Regions from separate parts of the Streptomyces sp. NPDC047515 genome, predicted to be linked through region 2. Evidence: riboswitches for the same ligand, from Rfam matches in the RefSeq annotation. Region 2 holds a riboswitch; each other region holds the start of a gene.
What was found. A riboswitch is a leader RNA that binds a small molecule or an ion and turns the genes downstream of it on or off. The one in region 2 is predicted to bind cobalamin.
Positions count from the first base shown of each region.

Region 1 (7,274 bases), on a different contig from region 2:
GCCTCCGGTCCGTACGGCACCTCGCAGCGTTCCTCGTGGAGTTCCGCGACGCGCTGGCCGAGAAGGTCCAGGAGGGCGGGCACGGTGACCGGGCCGGCCGAGAGCTGGAGGAGGGAGAGCACCTGCGGCACGGCCTCGACGGCCTCGGCGACCGCGGTGGACTCGATGCCGTCGGGCGCGGGGTGGACGAGCGACCAGGCGTCGAAGAGCGCCACCCAGCCGCGCAGCACGGCGGAGTCGTCGCGGTCCCAGGCGCGCAGCCGCCAGCCGGGACGTGCGGTGCCCCCGTGCAGTTCGACCAGACCGGCGAGGCGGGCCCGGTCCCAGCCGGAGCGCACCTGGGCCGGGGACAACTCCAGGGCCGTCGCGGCCCGTTCGAGAGCATGGGCGGCCGGCGGCGGAGCGCCGGGGATCGCGCCGTCCGCCGCCCAGCGGGCGATCCGTACGGCGTCGGCGAGGGCCGTCCTGGCCTGGCGGGCCAGTTCCGCCCGGGGTGGGGTGCCCTCCGGGGGGCGCGGGGCCGGCCTGGTGCGCCGGGTGGTCACGGCCTTGCGAGCGGTGGCGAGGGGTCGCGGGCGGACAAGTCGCAGCCTGGAGTCGCGCGGAGTACGGGACGTCACGGAGAGCAGTCTTGCCCCTGACAGCCCGAAAGCCCAAACGGAACCCGAATTCGCGGGAGGAGGGGGGCCGGGGCCGGCTCCGGCACCAATCGGCCGATCCTTGGCATCAGCTCACATCAGGGGCGTGAGGAAGCGGCGCAGGGCCTCTTCGTAGTGGACCGGATCGGCATTCCACATCGCCGCATGCGGAGCCTGCGGTACGGCGTGCAGCGCGACCAGTTCCGGGCGGCGGGCGGCGAGATCGCGGGAGGGCTGCCAGGGGGCCAGGGTGTCGTCCGGGCCGTGGAAGATCAGGGTCGGGGCACGCAGCGCCGGTGCGAGGGAGCCGTCCAGGAGCCGGGCGCCGTGCAGCCCGGTCTGCCCCTGCGCGGCCCGGACGGCGAGCGGCAGCAACGCGGCGGGGACACCGCGGGCGGCGGCCAGGGCGCGCAGCGTGGTGACCCAGTCCAGGACCGGGGAGTCGAGCACGAGACCGCCGATCCGGTCGCGCAGCGCGGAGTTGACGGCCGCGTGCAACGCCATCGAGGCTCCGGTGGACCAGCCGTGCAGGACGACCTTGCCGGCCCCGTACCGCACGGCGAAGCGGATCGCCGCGTCCAGGTCGCGCCATTCGGATTCGCCGAGGTGGGCGAGGCCGTCGGGGGAACGCGGGGCCCCGGCGTCGCCGCGGTAGGCGAGGTCGAGCACTGGCAGGCGCAGATCGTGCAGGAACTCCATGACATTCATGGGGTGTTCCCTGGTGGTCCCGAGTCCGTGCACGGTGATCACCCAGGTGTCGCGTGGGCCCGGCAGGAACCACGCGGGCAGGGCGCCGAGTTCACCGGGGATCTCGACCTCCTCGTATGCGAGGCCGAGGGCCGAGGAGGGGTCGCCGCTGTACAGCTGCGGGGTGATCCGGACCTTGGCGCCGGGTTCCAGGCTGCCCCGGTTGACGCGTTCCAGTCTGCGCACGACGGTGTCGGGGGCATGGTCGGCGTGTTCGATCACCGGGCCGACCACGGCATGGATGTCGTCGCCCGCCAGTCCGTACGTACCGGGCCGCAGGGCGGCGAAGGAGCGGGTCAGGGTGATCTGCCCGGCGGCCGTGGCGTGCACGGTGAGTCTGCGGTCGGCGGGGAGCGGTCGTCCGGACGGCGCCCTGAGGGCGGCGTCGCTGGCGTACCGGCCGGCGGCGACCGCTGCCGCACCGACGCCGAGGATCGTGGTGACGGCTGCTGCCGTGACTGTTGCCGGGCGCACGGCTCCAGTGTCGTGGGGTGTCCCGCACCCTGCCAGCGGACGGGGCCGTCCGGTGGCCCGGTGGGAGGCGGGACGGGCGGGGTCAGCCCGGCTGCCCGTACCCCTTCAGTGCTTCCTGGACGTCGCGCAGCTGGGCCGCGGACAGGAGATTCGGGGTGCGTCCGGGTACGGAGCTCGCGGCGAGCCAGAGCCGGCAGAGCCATTCCAGCTGGGCGGTCCGGTCGTACGCCTCTTCGAGAGTGGCTCCGTGGGTGACGGTCCCGTGGTTCTGGAGCAGGCAGCCCGTGCGCTCCCGCAGGGCGGCGAGCATGTTCTCGGCCAGTTCCTCGGTTCCGTAGCGCGCGTAGGCCGCGACCCGGACGGTGCCGCCGAGCATGGCGGCGGCGTAGTGGACCGGGGGCACCTCGGCGACCAGGGTGGAGACGGCCGTGGCGTGCACCGCGTGGGTGTGCACGACAGCGGCCGCTTCGCTGTTCCGGTAGACCGCGAGATGGAGCGGGAGTTCGCTGGTCGGGGCCAGTTCGCCGAGGACCCGGTTGCCCTCCAGATCGACGCCGACGGCGTCCTCGGGGCCGAGCCTCTCGTACGGCACTCCGCTGGGGGTGACCAGGACCGTCCCGCCGACCCGGGCCGACACGTTTCCCGAGGTCCCCACGACGAGGCCGTCCGACGCCGTCCTGCGGGCGGTGGCGACGACCGCGTCCCAGGCCCGTCCGATCGCGTCCCGCTGCTGATCGCTCATGCGGAGATCCTGTCAGCCCGGAAGCCGAACGGACATGCGATCGGCCACAGAAGTCACAAACCGGTGAAGTTCACAAAAGGGGTGGCGGGGGCCGAAATCAGGCCGCTCGGGGCCCCGTCCCGGGCGCGCGCCACATCGGGGCGGACAAACAGAATGACCCGGCTCCGTTTGGAGTCACCACAGTGCCCTTCCCAGTTCATCTTCCGTTCACCCAGGTTGCCTACGGTCCACCTGCCAATGACGTCGAACGATTGCCTGGGTAAATGGAACACATCACGCTGCTCCTCGCGATTGTGATCGTGACAGCTCTAGTGTTCGATTTCACGAACGGTTTCCACGACACCGCCAACGCGATGGCGACGACCATCTCGACCGGTGCGCTCAGACCGAAGACAGCGGTGGCCATGTCCGCCGTTCTCAACCTCGTCGGCGCGTTCCTGTCCGTGGAGGTCGCCAAGACGATCTCCGGCGGGATCATCAACGAGGACGGGTTGCGGACAGAAGTCATCTTCGCGGCACTCGTCGGCGCCATTCTCTGGAATCTGCTGACCTGGCTGGTCGGACTGCCGTCCAGCTCCTCGCACGCCCTGTTCGGCGGCCTGATCGGTGCCGCCGTGATGTCGGCGGGCTGGTCGTCGGTCGACGGCGGCACGGTCGTCACCAAGGTGCTGCTCCCCGCGGTCGCCGCCCCGATCGTCGCCGGCCTGGCCGCGCTGCTGGCCACCAGGCTGACGTACCGGATCGGCGGGAAGATCCGCAACGACGCCCAGGAGAAGGCCACCGCCAAGGGCTACCGCGCCGGTCAGATCGCCTCGGCCGGACTGGTCTCCCTCGCCCACGGCACCAACGACGCGCAGAAGACCATGGGCATCATCACCCTGGCCCTGGTCACCGGTGGCGTCCTGCACCCCGGCGCCAACCCGCCGGTCTGGGTCATCGTCGCCGCCGGTACGGCCATCGCGCTCGGCACCTACCTGGGCGGCTGGCGCATCATCCGCACCATGGGCAGCGGCCTCACCGACCTCAGGCCGCCGCAGGGCTTCGCGGCCCAGACCAGCGCGGCCACGGTCATCCTGGCCTCCTCGCACCTCGGCTTCTCCCTCTCCACCACCCAGTCCTGCTCCGGCGCCGTGATGGGTGCGGGCCTCGGCCGTCAGGGCGGCGTGGTCCGCTGGTCCACCGCCACCCGGATGTTCGTCGCCTGGGGTCTGACCCTGCCGGCCGCGGGCCTGGTCGGCGCGGGCGCGGAACTCCTCACCAAGCAGGGCACCTGGGGTGTCGTCGTCGTCGCGGCGCTGCTGGTCGCGGGCTCCGGCTCGATCTGGCTGGTGTCGCGCCGCAAGCCGGTCGGCCACGGCGATGTCGCGCCGGCGGACGGCACGGCCGAACCGGCGGGCGTCGTCACGACGGCCATCGCCGCCGTCAGCCCGCCGCCCACCGCGGCCCAGGCGACGGCCCAGGACCTCAAGACCACCATTCCGGCCCCGGCCGGCACCTCCCAGGACCCGGCGCGACCCGCCACCGTCTAGGTCAGCCGTCCAGGCCGGCCGTCTAAGGAATCAGCATGAAAATCGACTGGGCAGCCCTCGGCTCCGTCTTCGGCGTCTCCCTCGTGGTCACCGTCGCGCTGGTGGGTCTCTTCACCCTGGGCATCGTCGGTCTCTCCAAGCAGCCCGAACCGGCGGCGCAGGGCGGCTCCGGCGGCTCGCTGCTGCTGGCCCGCGCCGGCGCGTACGTCTGCTTCGGGCTGTGCGCGGCGGCGGTTACGTACGGGATCTATCTGATCGTCGCCTGAGCCCTCCCCCGCGCACTCCCCCGACGGGCCGGACACACCTCGTGTGTCCGGCCCGTTCCGGTGTGCCCGGCCCGATGTGGGCCTCAGCACACTGCGCCGTCGCAGGTCAACGGCAGGTTGACGGGCGTTCGCGGAGCGTGGTGGACTGCCGGAGCCAATTACGGCGACAGCAGAGGAAGCCGGTGCGAATCCGGCGCGGTCCCGCCACTGTCACCGGGGAGCAGTCCCCCACACCGGAAGTCACGGCGCGCGCGAGCGGGCTGGAAGGCCGGGGGAACTGCGGATCCGGGAGCCAGGAGACTCTCGTCGCCGGTCACGTCGAACCAGGGCGCGGACCCTGAGTGAGGACATATCGCCATGCCTGGCTGCCGTGCGTCCGCTGCTGTGGCGCTCTCGTCGAGAGCCGCCTGTACGAAGGTCCTTCGAGGCGCGTCGGCCGGTTGAGCCGTGCGTGCCGACCGCATTTTCGTGTACGGCGCCACGGCCGGTCTGATCGGCGATCTGCTGCTCGGTGACCCCCGCAGGGGGCATCCGGTCGCCGCCTTCGGGCGGGCCGCGGCAGGCGTCGAACGCCGTCTGTGGCGCGACCACCGCGGGTGGGGCGCGCTGCACACCCTTGTCCTGGCCGGAGGTGCCGCGGGGGGTGCCGCGCTGATCAGCCGTGCCGTGCGCGGCCGTCCCGCCGCCTCCGTCGCGCTCACCGCGGCCGCCACCTGGTCCGTCGTCGGCGGTACGTCCCTGGGGCGTGAGGCCCGGACGATCGGCGACGCCCTGGCGGCCGGTGACCTCGAACTGGCCCGCGAGCGGCTGCCGCATCTGTGCGGACGCGACCCGCACTCCCTCGACGGACCGCAGATCGCCCGCGCCGTGGTGGAGTCCGTGGCCGAGAACACCTCGGACGCGGTGGTCGGCGCCCTGGTGTGGGGCGCGCTGGCCGGGGTGCCGGGGCTCGTCGGCTTCCGGGCCGCCAACACCCTCGACGCCATGGTCGGCCACAAGTCGCCCCGCCACCGGCGCTACGGCTGGGCCTCCGCCCGCCTCGACGATGTCGCGGGCTGGCCCGGCGCCCGGCTCACGGCGCTGCTCGCCGTGGCCGCCGGAGGGAGGCCACGTGGCGCGGTACGGGCCTGGCGGGCCGACGCGGCCGAGCACCCGAGCCCCAACGCGGGCCCGGTGGAGGCCTCGTTCGCGGGCGCGCTCGGCGTGCGGCTCGGCGGGACCCTCGTGTACGGCGGGAGGGTCGAGCACCGTCCCGTCCTCAACGGGGCGACGGGCCGGGCGGTGGAGACCGAGGACATCGAACGCGCGGTACGGCTGTCGCGCCGGGTGAGCGCGCTCGCCCTGGGCGTATGTGTGGCCGGACGGCTGGGCGCGGGCCTCGCCGCACGACGCATCGCAGGGCGCCGGACGGCGGGAACTCGTACGGCGGGCACGCGGATCGCAGGACGGAGACGGACATGAGCGGCGGACTGCTGGTCGCCGGGACCACCTCGGACGCGGGCAAGAGCGTCGTCACGGCAGGCATCTGCCGCTGGCTCGTGCGCCGGGGCGTGAAAGTGGCACCCTTCAAGGCGCAGAACATGTCGCTGAACTCGTTCGTCACCCGCGAGGGCGCCGAGATCGGGCGCGCCCAGGCCATGCAGGCGCAGGCCGCCCGGGTGGAGCCGACCGCGCTGATGAACCCGGTCCTGCTCAAGCCCGGCGGCGACCGCTCCAGCCAGGTCGTCCTGATGGGCCGGCCGGTGGGCGAGATGAGCGCCCGCGGCTACCACGGGGGCCGACAGGAAGCGCTGCTCTCCACGGTCGTGGACTGTCTGGAGCGGCTTCGGGACACATATGACGCAGTGATCTGCGAGGGGGCGGGCAGTCCGGCCGAGATCAATCTGCGGCGCACGGACATCGTGAACATGGGCATCGCACGCGCGGCCCGCTTCCCGGTGGTGGTCGTCGGCGACATCGACCGCGGGGGCGTCTTCGCCTCCTTCTTCGGCACCACGGCGCTGCTCGACGCCGAGGACCAGTCGCTGATCGCGGGCTACCTCGTCAACAAGTTCCGCGGTGACGTGTCGCTGCTGGAGCCGGGCCTGGAGATGCTGCGCGGGATCACCGGACGGCGGACGTACGGGGTGCTGCCCTTCGCCCACGGCCTCGGCATCGACGAGGAGGACGGGCTGCGGGTCTCGCTGCGCGGGGCCGTGCGCGAGTCGGTCGTCGCGCCGCCGCACGGCGAGGACGTGCTGCGCGTGGCGGTGTGCGCCGTGCCGCTGATGTCGAACTTCACCGATGTGGACGCGCTGGCCGCCGAACCGGGCGTCGTCGTGCGATTCGTGGACCGCGCCGAGGAGCTGGCCGACGCCGACCTCGTCATCGTGCCGGGCACCCGCGGCACCGTGAAGGCGCTGGCCTGGCTGCGCGAGCGCGGCCTCGCCGACGCCCTGGTCCGGCGCACCGCCGAGGGCAGGCCGGTCCTCGGCATCTGCGGCGGCTTCCAGATCCTCGGCGAACACATCGAGGACGAGGTCGAGTCGCGGGCCGGGCACGTCGACGGCCTCGGCCTGCTGCCCGTACACATCCGCTTCGACCGCGAGAAGACCCTCGCCCGCCCCGTCGGCGAGGCGCTCGGCGCGCCCGTCGAGGGGTACGAGATCCACCACGGCGTCGCGGACGTGCGCGGCGGGGAAGCGTTCATCTCCGACGACCGAGGACGCAGCCTCGACGGCTGCCGGGCCGGCTCCGTGTGGGGCACCCACTGGCACGGCGCGCTGGAGAGCGACGCGTTCCGCCGCCGCTTCCTGACCGAGATCGCGCGCGCCGCCGGCCGGCGCTTCGTCCCCGCCCCCGACACCTCCTTCGCCGCGCTGCGCGAGGAACAGCTCGA
Region 1 covers NZ_JBEYTM010000035.1:58,175-65,448, forward strand. The annotation lists gene ABZ826_RS25840 (hypothetical protein) at 1-545, opposite strand, end outside; gene ABZ826_RS25845 (hypothetical protein) at 732-1,859, opposite strand; gene ABZ826_RS25850 (class II aldolase/adducin family protein) at 1,942-2,601, opposite strand; gene ABZ826_RS25855 (inorganic phosphate transporter) at 2,865-4,130, shown strand; gene ABZ826_RS25860 (hypothetical protein) at 4,166-4,396, shown strand; cobalamin riboswitch at 4,568-4,699, shown strand; gene ABZ826_RS25865 (cobalamin biosynthesis protein) at 4,844-5,857, shown strand; gene ABZ826_RS25870 (cobyric acid synthase) at 5,854-7,274, shown strand, end outside.
Region 1: linked by a shared signal. The riboswitch ahead of ABZ826_RS25865 (cobalamin biosynthesis protein) and the one ahead of ABZ826_RS02550 (ribonucleoside-diphosphate reductase subunit alpha) in region 2 are both predicted to bind cobalamin.

Region 2 (7,274 bases):
GACGTCAGATCTGTCAGGGATCACGCCACTTCGGTCATGGCTCCGGGGCCACGGAAGGTGCGGCGATACGCGTTCGGCGTGGTACCCAACGATCGTACGAACTGATGGCGCAGCGCGGCAGCCGTTCCGAAGCCGGTGCGCCCGGCGATCGTGTCCATCGTTTCGTCGGATGTCTCCAGGAGGTGCTGTGCCAGCAGCACCCGCTGACGGAGCAGCCAGCGGTAAGGAGTGGTGCCGGTCTCCTGCTGGAAGCGGCGGGCGAAGGTGCGCGGGGACATGTGCGCCTGGGTGGCGAGCTGTTCCACGGTCATCTCCTGGTCGAGGTGGCGCTCCATCCAGGCCAGGGTTCCGCCGACCGTGTCGCACCGGGTACGGGGCAGCGGCCGCTTGATGTACTGCGCCTGCCCGCCGTCGCGGTGCGGCGGCACCACCATGCGGCGGGCGATGGCGTTGGCGGCATCGGGGCCGTACGCCTGCCGGACCAGATGCAGACAGGCGTCGATCCCGGCCGCCGTGCCCGCCGAGGTGATGACCGGGCCCTCGTCCACGTACAGCACATCGGGTTCGACGACCGCCCGTGGGAAGCGACGAGCCAGTTCGTCGGCATGACGCCAGTGGGTGGTGCAGCGGCGGCCGTCCAGCAGCCCGGCCGCTCCGAGCACATAGGCCCCGGAGCAGACGCTCATCACCCGGGCGCCCCGGTCCACGGCCCTGCGCAGGGCGTCGAGGAGCTCCTCGGGGTAGTCCCGTGCGATGTAGTGGCTGCCGGCCGGCACGGCGATGAGGTCGGCCTCCTCCAGACGGTCGAGGCCGTGCGGCGTACTGATGGTGAATCCGGCGTGGGTCCGCAGCACCGGGCCCTCGGCGGAGACCACGGCGAAATCGTGGACCGGCAGGCCCTCGTCACTGCGGTCGAGCCCGAAGACCTCGCACAGCACGCCCAGCTCGAAGGGATGGACCTCGTCGAGCAACAGGGCGGCAACATTCTTCAGCATGATGCCAGTGTGGCAGTAATTCGATGGTCCATGACAGTCCTGCCACTGCCGGAATCCGCTCGCGCGGACGAGAGTAGAGCCATGAACACATTCCTGAACGTCCTGGGCATAGCGGTACTTTTCGTCCTCGTCCTGCTGCCCACCCTGGCCGGACTCGCCAGGGAGCGCCGCATCGACCGCGCACTGCGGGAGGCGGAACGGGCGCGGGGGGACGCGCCCCCGGAAACGACGGGCGCCGCGCAACCGGTCACGGTCGCGCGGCGCCCCTACCTCAGAAGCTGGGCCAGGATCTAGGGGTATTTCATCTGGATCACGCCGGGCTTGCCGATCCGGCCCGATCCAACCGAAAGACCTAGAAGTCGTCGTCGAACGCGACCGAGCCCTCCACCGCCACCTGATAGGCCGACGGCCGGCGCTCGAAGAAGTTCGTCAGCTCCTGCACGCCCTGCAACTCCATGAACGAGAACGGGTTCTCGGAGCCGTAGACCGCCGGGAAGCCCAGCCGCGTGAGCCGCTGGTCGGCCACGCACTCCAGGTACTGCCGCATCGACTCCGTGTTCATGCCCGGCAGACCGTCACCGCACAGATCACGGCCGAACTGCAGCTCGGCCGCCACGGCCTCCTTCAGCATGTCGGTGACCTGCTGCTGGAGCTCGTCGTCGAAGAGGTCGGGCTCCTCCTTGCGGACGGTGTCCACGACCTCGAACGCGAAGTTCATGTGCATCGTCTCGTCACGGAAGACCCAGTTGGTGCCCGTGGCGAGACCGTGCAGCAGACCCCGCGAGCGGAACCAGTAGACGTACGCGAACGCGCCGTAGAAGAACAGCCCCTCGATGCACGCCGCGAAGCAGATCAGGTTCAGCAGGAAGCGACGGCGGTCGGCCTTCGTCTCCAGCCGCTCGATCTTCTCGACCGAATCCATCCACTTGAAGCAGAACTGCGCCTTCTCGCGGATGGACGGGATCTCCTCGACCGCGTCGAACGCGGCGGCACGGTCGTCCGGATCGGGCAGATAGGTGTCCAGCAGCGTCAGATAGAACTGGACGTGCACAGCCTCCTCGAAGAGCTGCCGCGAGAGATACAGCCGCGCCTCGGGGGAGTTGATGTGCTTGTACAGCGTCAGTACGAGGTTGTTGGAGACGATCGAGTCACCCGTCGCGAAGAACGCGACGAGCCGGCCGATCATGTGCTGCTCGCCGGGGGAGAGCTTCGCGAGGTCGGCGACGTCGGAGTGGAGATCGACCTCCTCCACCGTCCAGGTGTTCTTGATCGCGTCGCGGTAGCGCTCGTAGAAGTCCGGGTAGCGCATGGGCCGCAGGGTCAGTTCGAAACCCGGGTCGAGCAGGTTCTTGACGAGCGCGGACTTCTCGGAGTTGGTGGAGCTCATTACTGACAGGCCTCGCAGGACTCGGGGTTCTCCAGGGAGCAGGCGATCGCGTCGGCGTCGGGCGTCGAAGCCTGCTGTACGGGGATGGGGGCGCTGGCCGCGGTCCGGCCGGAGGCCGCACGGGCGATCCGGGTCGCCGGGCGCGAGCGCAGGTAGTACGTCGTCTTCAGCCCCTGCTTCCAGGCGTACGCGTACATCGAGGAGAGCTTGCCGATCGTCGGCGTCTCCATGAAGAGGTTCAGCGACTGGCTCTGGTCGAGGAACGGCGTACGGGCCGCCGCCATGTCGATCAGTCCGCGCTGCGGGATCTCCCACGCCGTGCGGTACAGCGCCCGCACGTCCTCAGGGATCCAGGCGAAGCCCTGCACGGAGCCGCTCGCGTCGCGCAGTGCCTCGCGGGTCCGCGCGTCCCAGACGCCGAGCTGCTTCAGCTCCTCCACCAGATACGCGTTGACCTGGAGGAACTCACCGCTGAGCGTCTCGCGCTTGAAGAGGTTGGAGACCTGCGGCTCGATGCACTCGTACACACCCGCGATCGAGGCGATCGTCGCCGTGGGCGCGATGGCGAGCAGCAGCGAATTGCGCATGCCGCTCTTCGCGACGCGGGCGCGCAGCGCGTCCCAGCGCTCCGGCCAGTTCAGCTCCGTGTCGTAGTGGTCGGGGTGCAGCACCCCGCGCGCGGCACGCGTCTCGGCCCAGGCCGGCAGCGGGCCCGACCGCTCGGCGAGCTCGCAGGACGCCTCGTACGCCGCGAGCATGATCCGCTCGGAGATCTTCGTGGAGAGAGCGCGCGCCTCGGGGGAGTCGAACGGCAGCCGCAGCTGGAAGAAGACGTCCTGCAGACCCATCGCGCCCAGGCCGACCGGGCGCCACTTCGCGTTGGAGCGGCCGGCCTGCTCGGTCGGGTAGAAGTTGATGTCGACGACCCGGTCGAGGAAGGTCACGGCGGTCCGGACGGTGGCGTCCAGCCGCTCCCAGTCGATGGTGCCCTCGGCGACGAACGCGCCGAGGTTGACCGAACCCAGGTTGCAGACGGCCGTCTCGCCGTCATCGGTGACTTCGAGGATCTCGGTGCACAGATTCGAGGAGTGGACGACGCGGCCCGGCTCGGCGGTCTGGTTCGCGGTCCGGTTGGAAGCGTCCTTGAACGTCATCCAGCCCTGGCCGGTCTGCGCGAGGGTACGCATCATCCGGCCGTACAGCTCGCGGGCCGGCATCGACTTGCGGGCCAGCCCCTTGGCCTCGGCGGCCCGGTACGCGGCGTCGAAGTCGTCGCCCCACAGGTCGACCAGCTCGGGCACGTCCGCGGGCGAGAACAGCGACCACTCGCCGTCCGCGTCGACCCGGCGCATGAACTCGTCCGGGATCCAGTGCGCCAGGTTGAGGTTGTGCGTACGCCGCTGGTCCTCGCCCGTGTTGTCGCGCAGCTCCAGGAACTCCTCGATGTCCGCGTGCCAGGTCTCCAGGTAGACGGCGGCGGCGCCCTTGCGGCGGCCCCCCTGGTTGACCGCGGCGACGGAGGCGTCGAGCGTCTTCAGGAACGGCACGATGCCGTTGGAGTGCCCGTTGGTACCGCGGATCAGCGAACCGCGGGCGCGGACGCGGGAGTACGAGAGCCCGATGCCGCCCGCGTGCTTCGAGAGCCGCGCCACCTGGTGGTAGCGGTCGTAGATCGAGTCGAGCTCGTCGAGCGGGGAGTCCAGCAGGTAGCAGGAGGACATCTGCGGGTGCCGGGTACCGGAGTTGAACAGGGTCGGCGAGGAGGGCAGATAGTCGAGCCGGCTCATCAGCCCGTACAGCGCGGCCACTTCGTCCAGAGCGCGCCGCGAACCGTTCTCGGCGAGCCCGGCCGCGACCCGCAGCATGAAGTGCTGGGGCGTCTCGATGACCTGGCGGGTGTGCGGGTGGCGCAGCAGATAGCGGCTGTGCAGGGTCCGCAGCCCGAAGTAGCCGAACCGGTCGTCGGCGCCGGCGGCGAGCGAGCGTTCCACCAGCGCGTCGAGGGCGTCCGCGTGCAGCGCGACGAACTCGGCGGTACGGTCCGCGATCAGGCCCTCGTGGTGTCCGACGGCGACGGACGCGGAGAAGGAGACCGCGCCCTGGCCGGCCGCCTCGTCCGCGATGGCGTGGGTCAGGAGCCTGGCGGCGAGCCGGGAGTAGGCGGGGTCCTCGGAGATCAGCCCCGCGGCGGCCTCGGTGGCCAGCGAGCGCAGCTCGGCCTCGTCCGACCGGGCGCTGCGTCCGCGCAGCGCGGCGGCGGCGACACGACCGGGGTCGGTGTCGGGCAGATCGACGGTGAGGTCGGTCAGGGTCCGCAGCAGTGCGGTCCCCGGTCCGTCGTGTGCGGTCCCCTCGGACTCGGCCGCTTCGGACACGGCGACTGAAGCCGGATCGGCTGGCGCGATGGTCACGTGATGCTCTCCCTCGCTCGGCTCGGGGCCGGCGGGGAACGGGGGGCAGCCGGGCAGAGGCGGGCCCGAGCGGGGCAGCACTCCGTACGGCGTCCACCGGCCCATCCGCGAGGCCCGGACGTCTGGCATCCGGTTCGGTCGAGCCGGATGCGCTGTCGGCAGGTCCTCGGACTTACTCGGGGGTGCGCAAAAGCGCACCGAACACACCGTTGCGGGACAGTTCCGGATTCGCACCGGATTCCCCTGCGGCGACAGCGAGCATGAGCATACATGTGGGGGCCGCCCGATGAGGCAGCCCCCACATGTTGTGTCGGCCGACTCGGGTCAAGCCCACAGAACGAGCTGTGCGGCCCTCTCCGGGGCCGTCCGGCCCCATCCGCAGGGACGGCCCGCCGCGCCCCGCAGAAGGGGGCTCGACGGGCCGTCGGCCGGTGTCGGAGCGGTCGTCAGTGGCCGCCGCCCGGCGCTCCGGCCGTGGCCGGCGGGAGCTCCACCTGGACGTCCGGGTCGCCCGCGTCGGCCGTGTAGTCGCCCGGGGCGGTCTCGTCGATTCCGGCGGGTGCCTTCACGGCGTTCAGGACGAAGGTGAGCACCACCGTCACGATCACGTTCAGCACGAACGCCGTCAGACCGATGTAGCCGATCTCGCCGATGCCGGGAATCTCCTTGGACGAACCGCCGAAGTGCGCTTGGGTCGGGCTGGCGACCCCGTACGCGGCCACCGTGCCATACACCATGCCGACCGCCCAGCCCGCGAGCAGCGCCCAGCGGTGGAACCACCGGGTGAACAGGCCGCCGACCAGGGCCGGCATCGTCTGGAGGATCCAGATCCCGCCGAGCAGCTGGAAGTTGATCGCGACCGTCTTGTCCATGGTCAGGACGAAGGCGAGCGCGCCGACCTTCACCAGCAGGGACACCAGCTTGGAGACCTTGGTCTCCTGCTCCGGGGTGGCGTCCGGCTTCAGGAAGTCCTTGTAGATGTTGCGGGTGAAGAGATTCGCGGCGGCGATCGACATGATCGCGGCGGGCACCAGGGCGCCGATGCCGATGGCGGCGAACGCGACGCCCGCGAACCAGTCGGGGAACATGTTCTCGAACAGCTGGGGGATGGCCAACTGCCCGTTGTCCACCTTGATCCCGGCGGCGATGGCCATGAAGCCGAGCAGCGCGAGCAGGCCCAGCATCAGCGAGTACAGCGGCAGGATCGTGGTGTTGCGCCGGATCACATTGCGGCTGCGGCTGGAGAGCGTCGCCGTGATCGAGTGCGGATACATGAAGAGCGCGAGCGCCGAGCCCAACGCCAGGGTGGCGTAACCCCAGTGGCCCGCCTCGCCCGGCGCGAGCGCGCCGTGCGGTTTGCCGGTCTTCGGGTTGGTCTGCGAGAGCGCCTCGCCCGCCTTGGCGAAGATGTCGTGGAAGCCGCCGAGCTTGATCGGGATGTAGATGATCGCCACCGCGATGACGAGGTAGATCAGCCCGTCCTTGACGAACGCGATCAGCGCGGGCGCCCGCAGACCGGACGAGTAGGTGTACGCGGCGAGCACCGCGAACGCGATCAGCAGCGGCAGGTCCTTGATGAACCAGTGGGTGTTCTCGCCGCCGCCGACGCCCATCACGTCCAGCACCGCCTGGATGCCGACGAGTTGGAGGGCGATGTACGGCATCGTGGCGAGGATGCCCGTGACGGCGACCGCCAGCGACAGCCCCTTCGAGCCGAAGCGTCCGCGGACGAAGTCCGAGGTGGTGACGTACCCGTGCTTGTGCGAGACCGACCACAGCCGCGGCAGGAAGGTGAAGATCAGCGGGTACACGAGGATCGTGTACGGCACGGCGAAGAAGCCTGCCGCGCCCGCCGTGTAGATCAGCGCGGGCACGGCGACGAAGGTGTACGCGGTGTACAGGTCGCCGCCGAGCAGGAACCAGGTGACCCAGGTGCCGAACGACCGTCCGCCCAGGCCCCATTCGTCGAGGCTGGCCTCGTTCTCGGCCTTGCGCCAGCGCGCCGCCAGGAAGCCCATGACCGTGACGGCCAGGAAGAAGAAGATGAAGACGCCGAGCGCGACGCCGTTCACGCCGTCCTTCATGCCGACGCACCCCCCTTGCGGGCGCGCTGGTCACGCTGCCACAGCTTGTACGCGATCATCGTGAGCGCGGTGGAGATCAGCACCCAGAGCATCTGGTACCAGTAGAAGAACGGGATGCCGATGAAGGTGGGGTCCACCTTCGCGTACGAACTCACCCAGAGCATCGCCACGAACGGCGCGACGAGACAGAGGGCGATGACCACCCGCACCGGCGTGATGGTGGGCGGTTTTCCTTCAGGGTCTGCTGGCATGCGGCGACTCCGTCCCCTCGCTGAGCACCTGGTGTAATGCGCAGGAAATCTAGGGGAGGCTTCCGGTCACCGTCACCCCCTGTCCGCATTGCGGTCCGGCAACGGTCCCGCGAACGGGATCGAATGTTCGGAATGTTGCCAAACAT
Region 2 covers NZ_JBEYTM010000002.1:251,120-258,393, reverse strand. The annotation lists gene ABZ826_RS02565 (helix-turn-helix domain-containing protein) at 21-995, opposite strand; gene ABZ826_RS02560 (hypothetical protein) at 1,077-1,289, shown strand; gene ABZ826_RS02555 (ribonucleotide-diphosphate reductase subunit beta) at 1,348-2,382, opposite strand; gene ABZ826_RS02550 (ribonucleoside-diphosphate reductase subunit alpha) at 2,382-4,793, opposite strand; cobalamin riboswitch at 4,933-5,068, opposite strand; gene mctP (monocarboxylate uptake permease MctP) at 5,240-6,877, opposite strand; gene ABZ826_RS02540 (DUF3311 domain-containing protein) at 6,874-7,128, opposite strand.

Region 3 (7,274 bases), on a different contig from region 2:
GGGCCTGGACCAGGGCGCACCCGGCGGCGGCGAGCAGCTCCCCGCCCCGTCCGGTCTTCAGGTCGCGTCCGTCACGGCGAACAGCGCCTCGCTGTCCTGGAACGCGGTCCCGGGCGCGGCCTCCTACACGGTCCACCGCGACGGCACGAAGGTCGCCTCCCCCGCCTCCACGACGTACACGGACACGGGACTCACGGCCGGTACCGCCTACCGGTACACCGTGACGGCCGTGGACGGATCGGGCACGTCCGGTACCGCCTCACCACCGGTGACGGCGACCACCACCGGCTCCGCACCCGCGCGGTGCTTCACGGCGACGAACTACGCGCATGTGACGGCGGGAAGGGCGCAGACCACGGGCGGGTACGTGTACGCCAACGGCTCGAACGAGAACATGGGCCTGTACAACGTCTTCGTCACGCACACGCTGAAGGAGTCACCGGCGGGGTATTTCGTGGTCGCGGACAGCGGGTGCGCGGCCCGTTGAGCCGTATCGATCCGTGACCGAGCCGGGATCGCGGGGCGGGGACAGCATGACCGCGCCGGGCGATCCCGTCGACATGACATCGTCGTTCTCACTCGCGACTTCCCGAACACGGATTGCACCATTCTCGTCGTAGGCGGATTCCTTTCGCGCCTATCAGGACTACCGGCGATCACATCCTTCGCTGTCGCCCGACGCCGGTGTCCACCCCGTTCGATCCCTCGCGACGGGGGTCAAGTCGGCCCAGAAGCCCGCACACTTCGCGAACTCACGGCCGACTATCGGTACATCGGTATCGAAATCAGCAAACTCACCATTGAGGAGACCGTTTCACGGAGGAAGGCCGCGCGTTCCGGGACCCGCGGCCTCCGACTTTCGGCTTGTTTTGCGTTTATTCACGTTCGCGTGCGCGACGGTGCGTGACACCCTTGGGCGGTGCTGCTCACGGATCAGGAACACCGCATCGAATTGCGCCCGCTGCGCTATCAGTTCCCGGCGGTCATCGGCGACCGGTACGACGACAACTGGCTGGTCGTCGAAGGTGAGGTGACCACGCCCGAGGCCAGTTGGTCCTTCACCGACCCGTGCCTGCTGACCGGCGAGGCGCGTCAGATCTCCCCGTGGCTGCGCGCGGCCGGTGGGGAGACGCTGACGGGCACGCTGCCGGATCTCGCCTTCCTGGAGCCCGTCCTGTCCTTCAGCCACGCCGCGGGGGACCACGGCGCCGGGGCAGTCCGCGTGCACCTCTCCTACGAGGCGTCGCCCGCGTGGCGGGACGGCGACAAGGGCGTGGACGAGTACGTCATCGAGATCAGGACCAGCACCGAGGAGCTGCACCGGGCCGCGGACGAATGGGACCGCCGCCTGGCCCCTTTCCCCTCCCGCTGATCCGGGCGCACCCACCCGTTTCCGGGCCGGCTCGGAGGCCATTTCGCGCGCCCGCCGGGGGTTACGGGACAGCCCTTGGAGGAGCTCACAAAATGCGAGCCCGGCGCCCATTTTGTGAGCTCCTCTCAGTCCTCCGGCGGGAAGACGACCTCCCCCGAGCCGATCAGCGTGATCGCGATCGCCTCGACCGGGCATCCCTCGGCCGCCGCCAGCACCTGCTCGTTGGCGTCGGTCTCCGGGGCCGACGGACGGGACTGCCGGGCGGAATCCAGCGCGAATCCTCCCGGGGCGTGGTTCACGCACATTCCGGAACCGATGCAGACCCCGCGGTCGACCTCCACGGCCCAGCGGTCCCCCATCACGCCCCCTCGTATCCGGCCGGCAGATGAATCATCTTGTGCTCGAAGTACTCGGCGTATCCCTCGGGCCCGAACTCCCGTCCCAGGCCGGAGTTCTTGTAGCCGCCGAAGGGGCCGAGCATGTCGAGGCTGAAGGTGTTGACGCTGTACGTGCCCGTCCTGACCCGGCGGGCGATGTCGATGCCGCGCTCGGTGTCGGCGGTCCAGACGCTGCCGCTGAGGCCGTAGTCGGAGTCGTTGGCGATCCGTACGGCCTCGTCCTCGTCACCGTACGGCAGGAGGCAGATGACGGGACCGAAGATCTCCTCGCGGGCGACGCGCATGGAGTTGTCGACGTCACCGAAGAGGGTCGGCTCCACGTACCAGCCCCGGTCCTGGGACGCCGGACGGCCGCCGCCGGTGAGGATCTTGGCGCCCTCGTCCTGGCCGATCCTGATGTAGTCGAGCGACCGCTGCTGCTGGCGCCGCGCGACGAGGGGGCCGAGTTCGGTGGCGGGGTCGAGCGGGTCACCGACCTTCAGTGCGCTCGCGGCGGCGGCGAACGCCTCGGCCGTCTCGTCGTAGCGGGAGCGCGGGACGAGGATGCGGGTCTGCGCGACGCACGCCTGGCCGTTGATCATCCAGGCGAAGGGAACGATCCCGGCGACGGCCGTCTCCAGATCGGCGTCCGGGAGGATCACGGCGGCGGACTTGCCGCCCAACTCCAGTGTGACGCGGGTGAGGTTGCGGGAGGCGACCTCCATCACCCGCCGCCCGGCGGCCACGGACCCGGTGAACGACACCTTGTCCACGCCGGGGTGCCCGACCAGGTACTCGCTGACCTCGCGGTCGGAGGGCAGGATCGACAGCACCCCCTCCGGCAGCCCGGCCCCGGCGGCGATGTCGGCCAGGATGTAGGCGTCCAGCGGGGATTCGGGCGAAACCTTGAGCACGGCGGAGCAGCCGGCGAGCAACGCGGGCGCCAGCTTCGCGGCAGCGGTGAACTGCGGAACGTTCCACGGCACCACGGCCGCGACCACCCCGACCGGCTCCCGGCGCACCAGCAGCGGCCCGAGAGCCCCGTCCCGGCGCTCCTCGTACGGGAAGGACCGGGCGACGGTGATCGCCGCGTCCCACACCATCATCGCGGCGAGCGCCTGCACCATGACGCTCGACGTGTACGGGGTGCCGTTCTGCGAGCTGATGACCCGGGCGATCTCCTCGTACCGCACGGCGAACGCGTCCTTGATCCGAGTGATCACCGCGATCCGCTCGTCCAGGGTCATCCGTGGCCAGGACCCCTCGTCGAACGCCCGCCGGGCGGCGGCGACGGCCCGGTCCACATCCCCCTCGCAGGCGTGCGGCACCCGGCCGATGACCTGTTCGGTGTGGGGCGACACGACCTCGATGGCATCCCGGCCCAGCGGATCGACCAACTCCCCGCCGATGAACAGTTTTCCGTGTTCGACAAGCTCGGTCATGGCTGCTGCCTCCCGCGACCCGGCACGTTACCTGACTCTGTGTCAGAACTGATACCAGTTCCAGTTCCAGGAGTCCACGACTTCGACGGCGCGCACGACCGGACGGCCGTCGTCGCGCCGCCGGGGGTTTCGCGGCACGCCCGTCGCTTCCCCGGTGCGCCGCGCGGGTAGGGACGAGGACGACCAGGTCCCTCACTCACCGGTTCCAGAAGTTCCGAATTCCACCGGCTCAGAAAGGGAAACACGTGCACACCCCGTCCCGCACCGAACCGAATCACCCATCCACCTCCAGGCCGAGTACCTCCGAACACCCCCTCGTGGGCGCCTGGTTACTGAGCACCGTCGCCATCATGGACGCCTCCGGCCACACGCTCGAACACCCCCTGGGACAGACTCCGACAGGACTGATCACCTACACCGCCGACGGCCACATGTCGGTGAGCATGCTGAACCCGGAGCCCGAGCCCTCCCCGGAGGAGGGGACGGCCGGGCCGATCGACACCGCGACCCTGTTCAGGACTTCTCCGTACCTGGGGTACGCGGGCACCTACGAGGTGACGGGCGACCTGGTCGTCCACCATCTGCAGATGGCGTCCCTGCGCCCGTGGGTCGGCACCACGCAGGAGCGCCGGTGGCGGGTGGAGGGGGACCGATTGACCCTGGTCCCCCCGACCGAGGGAACCGGCGACGGCTCGCGCACCCCGCGACTCGTGTGGCACCGGCCGGCCGCGGACGCCGCATGAGCGACGAGTGATCCGGGGTCACCGGCCGGACGGCCGGTGACCCCGGATCCTCCGCCCGGCGCGGCCGTCCCGCGAGCCGGTGGCGGCCGCCCCCCGGTCTCGTGCGCGTCGAACTCCCCGGGCACGCAGGGCAGATGGGCGTACGGACAGATGGTCGACCAGGGCTACTACTGAAACAAGTTCTCGTTACAGTGGGCGCGGTGCGCCGGATGTCCGTGCGTCCGGTGCGCCGACCATGCCTCGACGAGAGATGGGGAGCCCATGACGCAGGTGACCGACCATGGCGGGGGCGTGCACAGCATCAAGGTCCCCATCCCGGACAATCCACTCGGCCACACCCTCGTCCATGTCCTGGACACCGATAGCGGGCCGGTCCTGATCGACACCGGCTGGGACGATCCGGAGGCGTGGGACACCCTCACCGCCGGGCTCGACGCGATCGGTACGGGCATCGGCGACATCCACGGGGTGGTCATCACCCATCACCACCCCGACCACCATGGCCTCTCCGGTCAGGTGCGCGAGGCATCCGGGGCCTGGATCGCCATGCACGCGGCGGACGCCGCGATCGTGCGCCGCACCCGTGAGGCCCGGCCCGGCACCTGGCTGTCGTACCTCCTGACGAAGCTCACCGCCGTCGGTGCGCCCCAGGAGCATCTCGCGCCGCTGCGGGCCGCGGTCGAGGACGGTCGGATGCGCACCCTGCCGGGGCTGCGGTCCGCGCTCCCGGACCGGGAGATCGTTCCGGGCGAGCTCCTCGGCCTGGCGGGCCGCGAACTGCGGGCGATCTGGACTCCGGGGCACACGCCCGGTCATGTCTGTCTGCATCTGGAGGAGGAGCACCCGGGGAATCTGCCGGGCCGGGGACGGCTGTTCTCGGGGGATCATCTGCTGCCGGGGATCAGCCCGCACATCGGGCTGTACGAGGATCCGGACGCCGCGCCGGGCACCATCCCATCCGCCGGAGGAGACCCCATCGGTGACTACCTCGGCTCGCTGGAGCACATCGGCCGGCTCGGCGTGGCGGAGGTGCTGCCCGCCCATCAGTACGCGTTCACGGACGCCGCGGGGCGCGTACGGGAGCTCCTGGACCATCACGAGGAACGCCTCACCGGGCTGCTCAAGCTGCTCGCCACACCGCTCACGCCGTGGGAGCTGGCCGAGCGGATGGAGTGGAACCGGCCGTGGGAGCAGATCTCGCACGGTTCGCGGAACATCGCCGTCTCGGAGGCCGAGGCGCATCTGCGGCGCCTGGTCAGGCTGGGGCGCGCGGAGGCGGTGGCGGGGAGCGAACCGGTGACGTACATCGCGGTGTGAAGGGCGCGGCATCGCGGTGCGAAGGGCGCGGCCGGCCACGGGGCAGGGGGCTCGTCCGTCTTCTCCCCGGCACCCGGGCTCCCGCACGGGCCGGGCTCCCGGCGAGCGCGGTGGAGGCGTCTCCCGTCGGGGCCCTCGGGGCCGCGACGAGCCGGCCCGCCCGTCCCGCGGGGAACGAGCCTTTGGGACGGCCCCGGGACGGCCCCGGAACCCGTCCGGCCCCGCCCGGTAGAGTGTGCGGGTCGTCATCATGCCCGTTCAGGGGGAAGCCGGTGCGAATCCGGCGCTGACCACGCAGCCGTGAACCGTCGTCGCAGACGGTGAGCCGGAATGCCCTGTCCTCGGTCGTGACCGGCTCGCGACCACCGGAACCCCGGTGGTCGGCACCGTCGAGGTATACGGAGCCGGAGCCTGGTGCCTGAGCGTGCCTGTGCCCGGTTCCCCGCAGGAGAGGCCCCGCCCGCCATGACCGTACGCCGCAGCGCGGCAACGCTCGCCGCCATCGCCACCGTGCTCTGTGCGGCCGCTGCCCCGGTCGCGGTGGCGGCGCCGTCCCCCTCCCCCTCGCCGTCCGTCGCCCTGCCGTCCGGGCTGTACGGCACGAAGGACCCGACGTACGACGGTGTCTGGCGGCAGTCGCTGGCCTTTCTCGCCCAGCGGCTGGAGGGCGTCACGCCCGCCACGAAGTCGGTGGACTGGCTGATCGCCCAGCAGTGCGGCAACGGCGCCTACGCCGCGTACCGGCCCGACGTCTCCCAGCCCTGCACCGAGAAGACCGTGCTGGACACCAATGCCACCGCGGCCGCCGTCCAGGCGTTCGTCGAGGTGGGCGGGCACCGGGACACCGTGAACAACTCGGTCCGCTGGCTGAAGTCGGTACAGAACGAGGACGGCGGCTGGGGCTACACCGCCGGTGCGCCCAGCGACGCCAACTCCACCTCGCTGGTGATCGGCGCCCTCGCCCGGCAGGGCCAGCGGCTCGCGGACATCACCACTCCGAACGGCAAGACCCCCTACTCCCCGCTGCTCGCGCTCGCGATCCCGTGCGGCGGCAAGGACGGCGGCGCCTTCGCCTACCAGCCCGACAAGGCCGGCAAGCTCGCCGCCAACGCGGACGCCACCGCCGCCGCCGTGCTCGGCACGATGGGCAAGGCCCTGGCCGTCGGGAACAACGCCTCGGTCAAGGGGACCAGCTGCCACCCGGGGTCCGGACTCACGCCCGAGCAGGCCGCCCAGAACGGCGCCCACTACCTCGCGAACGCCCTCGCCACGAGCGGCCACCTCGACCTGCCCCCGATGCCCGGCGCCGCCGACACCACCCCGCAGCCCGACTTCGGCAACACCGCGGACGCGGTCGTCGCCCTGTCCGCCGCGGGCCACCAGGACAAGGCCGCCAAGGCCGTGGCCTGGCTGAAGAAGAACTCCGGCCCCTGGGCCGAGCAGAACGGTCCCGCCGCCTACGCGCAGCTGGTCCTGGCCGCGCACGCGACCGGCGCCGACGCCCGTGACTTCAACGGCGTCAACCTGGTCGACCGGCTGAACGCCACCGGCCCCACGCCCGCGGCCGTCACGACGCCCGACCCGTCCACCGACACCGGGTACGAGGCCACGGAGAAGGACCAGGTGCACAGCGGCGACGATGTGATCGGTGGCGTGTGGTGGTTCATCGGCATCGGCCTCGTCGTCGCCGCGGCCGCGGCCTTCCTGATCAGCGGCCGGCGCAAGAACCGGCAGCTGTGAGGCGGGCGGGAAGGGCCACCGCGCTGCTGGTGGCCCTGGGTGCGGTCCTGGCTGTCCTCGGCACGGGGACGGCCCAGGCGGCCGGATACCGGTACTGGTCGTTCTGGGAGGGCTCCGGCACCGGCTGGACGTACGCCACCCAGGGCCCGTCCCTGGTCCGGCCCGACGACGGCACGGTGCAGGGCTTCCGGTTCTCCGTGAGCGAGGACTCCCAGGACTCGGCGAAGCCGCGCCGCTCCCCCGACTTCGCGAAGATCTGCGCGGACACCCCGGCCGAGGACGG
Region 3 covers NZ_JBEYTM010000009.1:72,591-79,864, forward strand. The annotation lists gene ABZ826_RS10250 (PHB depolymerase family esterase) at 1-487, shown strand, start outside; gene ABZ826_RS10255 (hypothetical protein) at 920-1,372, shown strand; gene ABZ826_RS10260 (ferredoxin) at 1,498-1,731, opposite strand; gene ABZ826_RS10265 (aldehyde dehydrogenase) at 1,731-3,191, opposite strand; gene ABZ826_RS10270 (lipocalin-like domain-containing protein) at 3,509-3,934, shown strand; gene ABZ826_RS10275 (MBL fold metallo-hydrolase) at 4,196-5,251, shown strand; cobalamin riboswitch at 5,474-5,609, shown strand; gene ABZ826_RS10280 (prenyltransferase/squalene oxidase repeat-containing protein) at 5,717-6,991, shown strand; gene ABZ826_RS10285 (SCO2322 family protein) at 6,988-7,274, shown strand, end outside.
Region 3: linked by a shared signal. The riboswitch ahead of ABZ826_RS10280 (prenyltransferase/squalene oxidase repeat-containing protein) and the one ahead of ABZ826_RS02550 (ribonucleoside-diphosphate reductase subunit alpha) in region 2 are both predicted to bind cobalamin.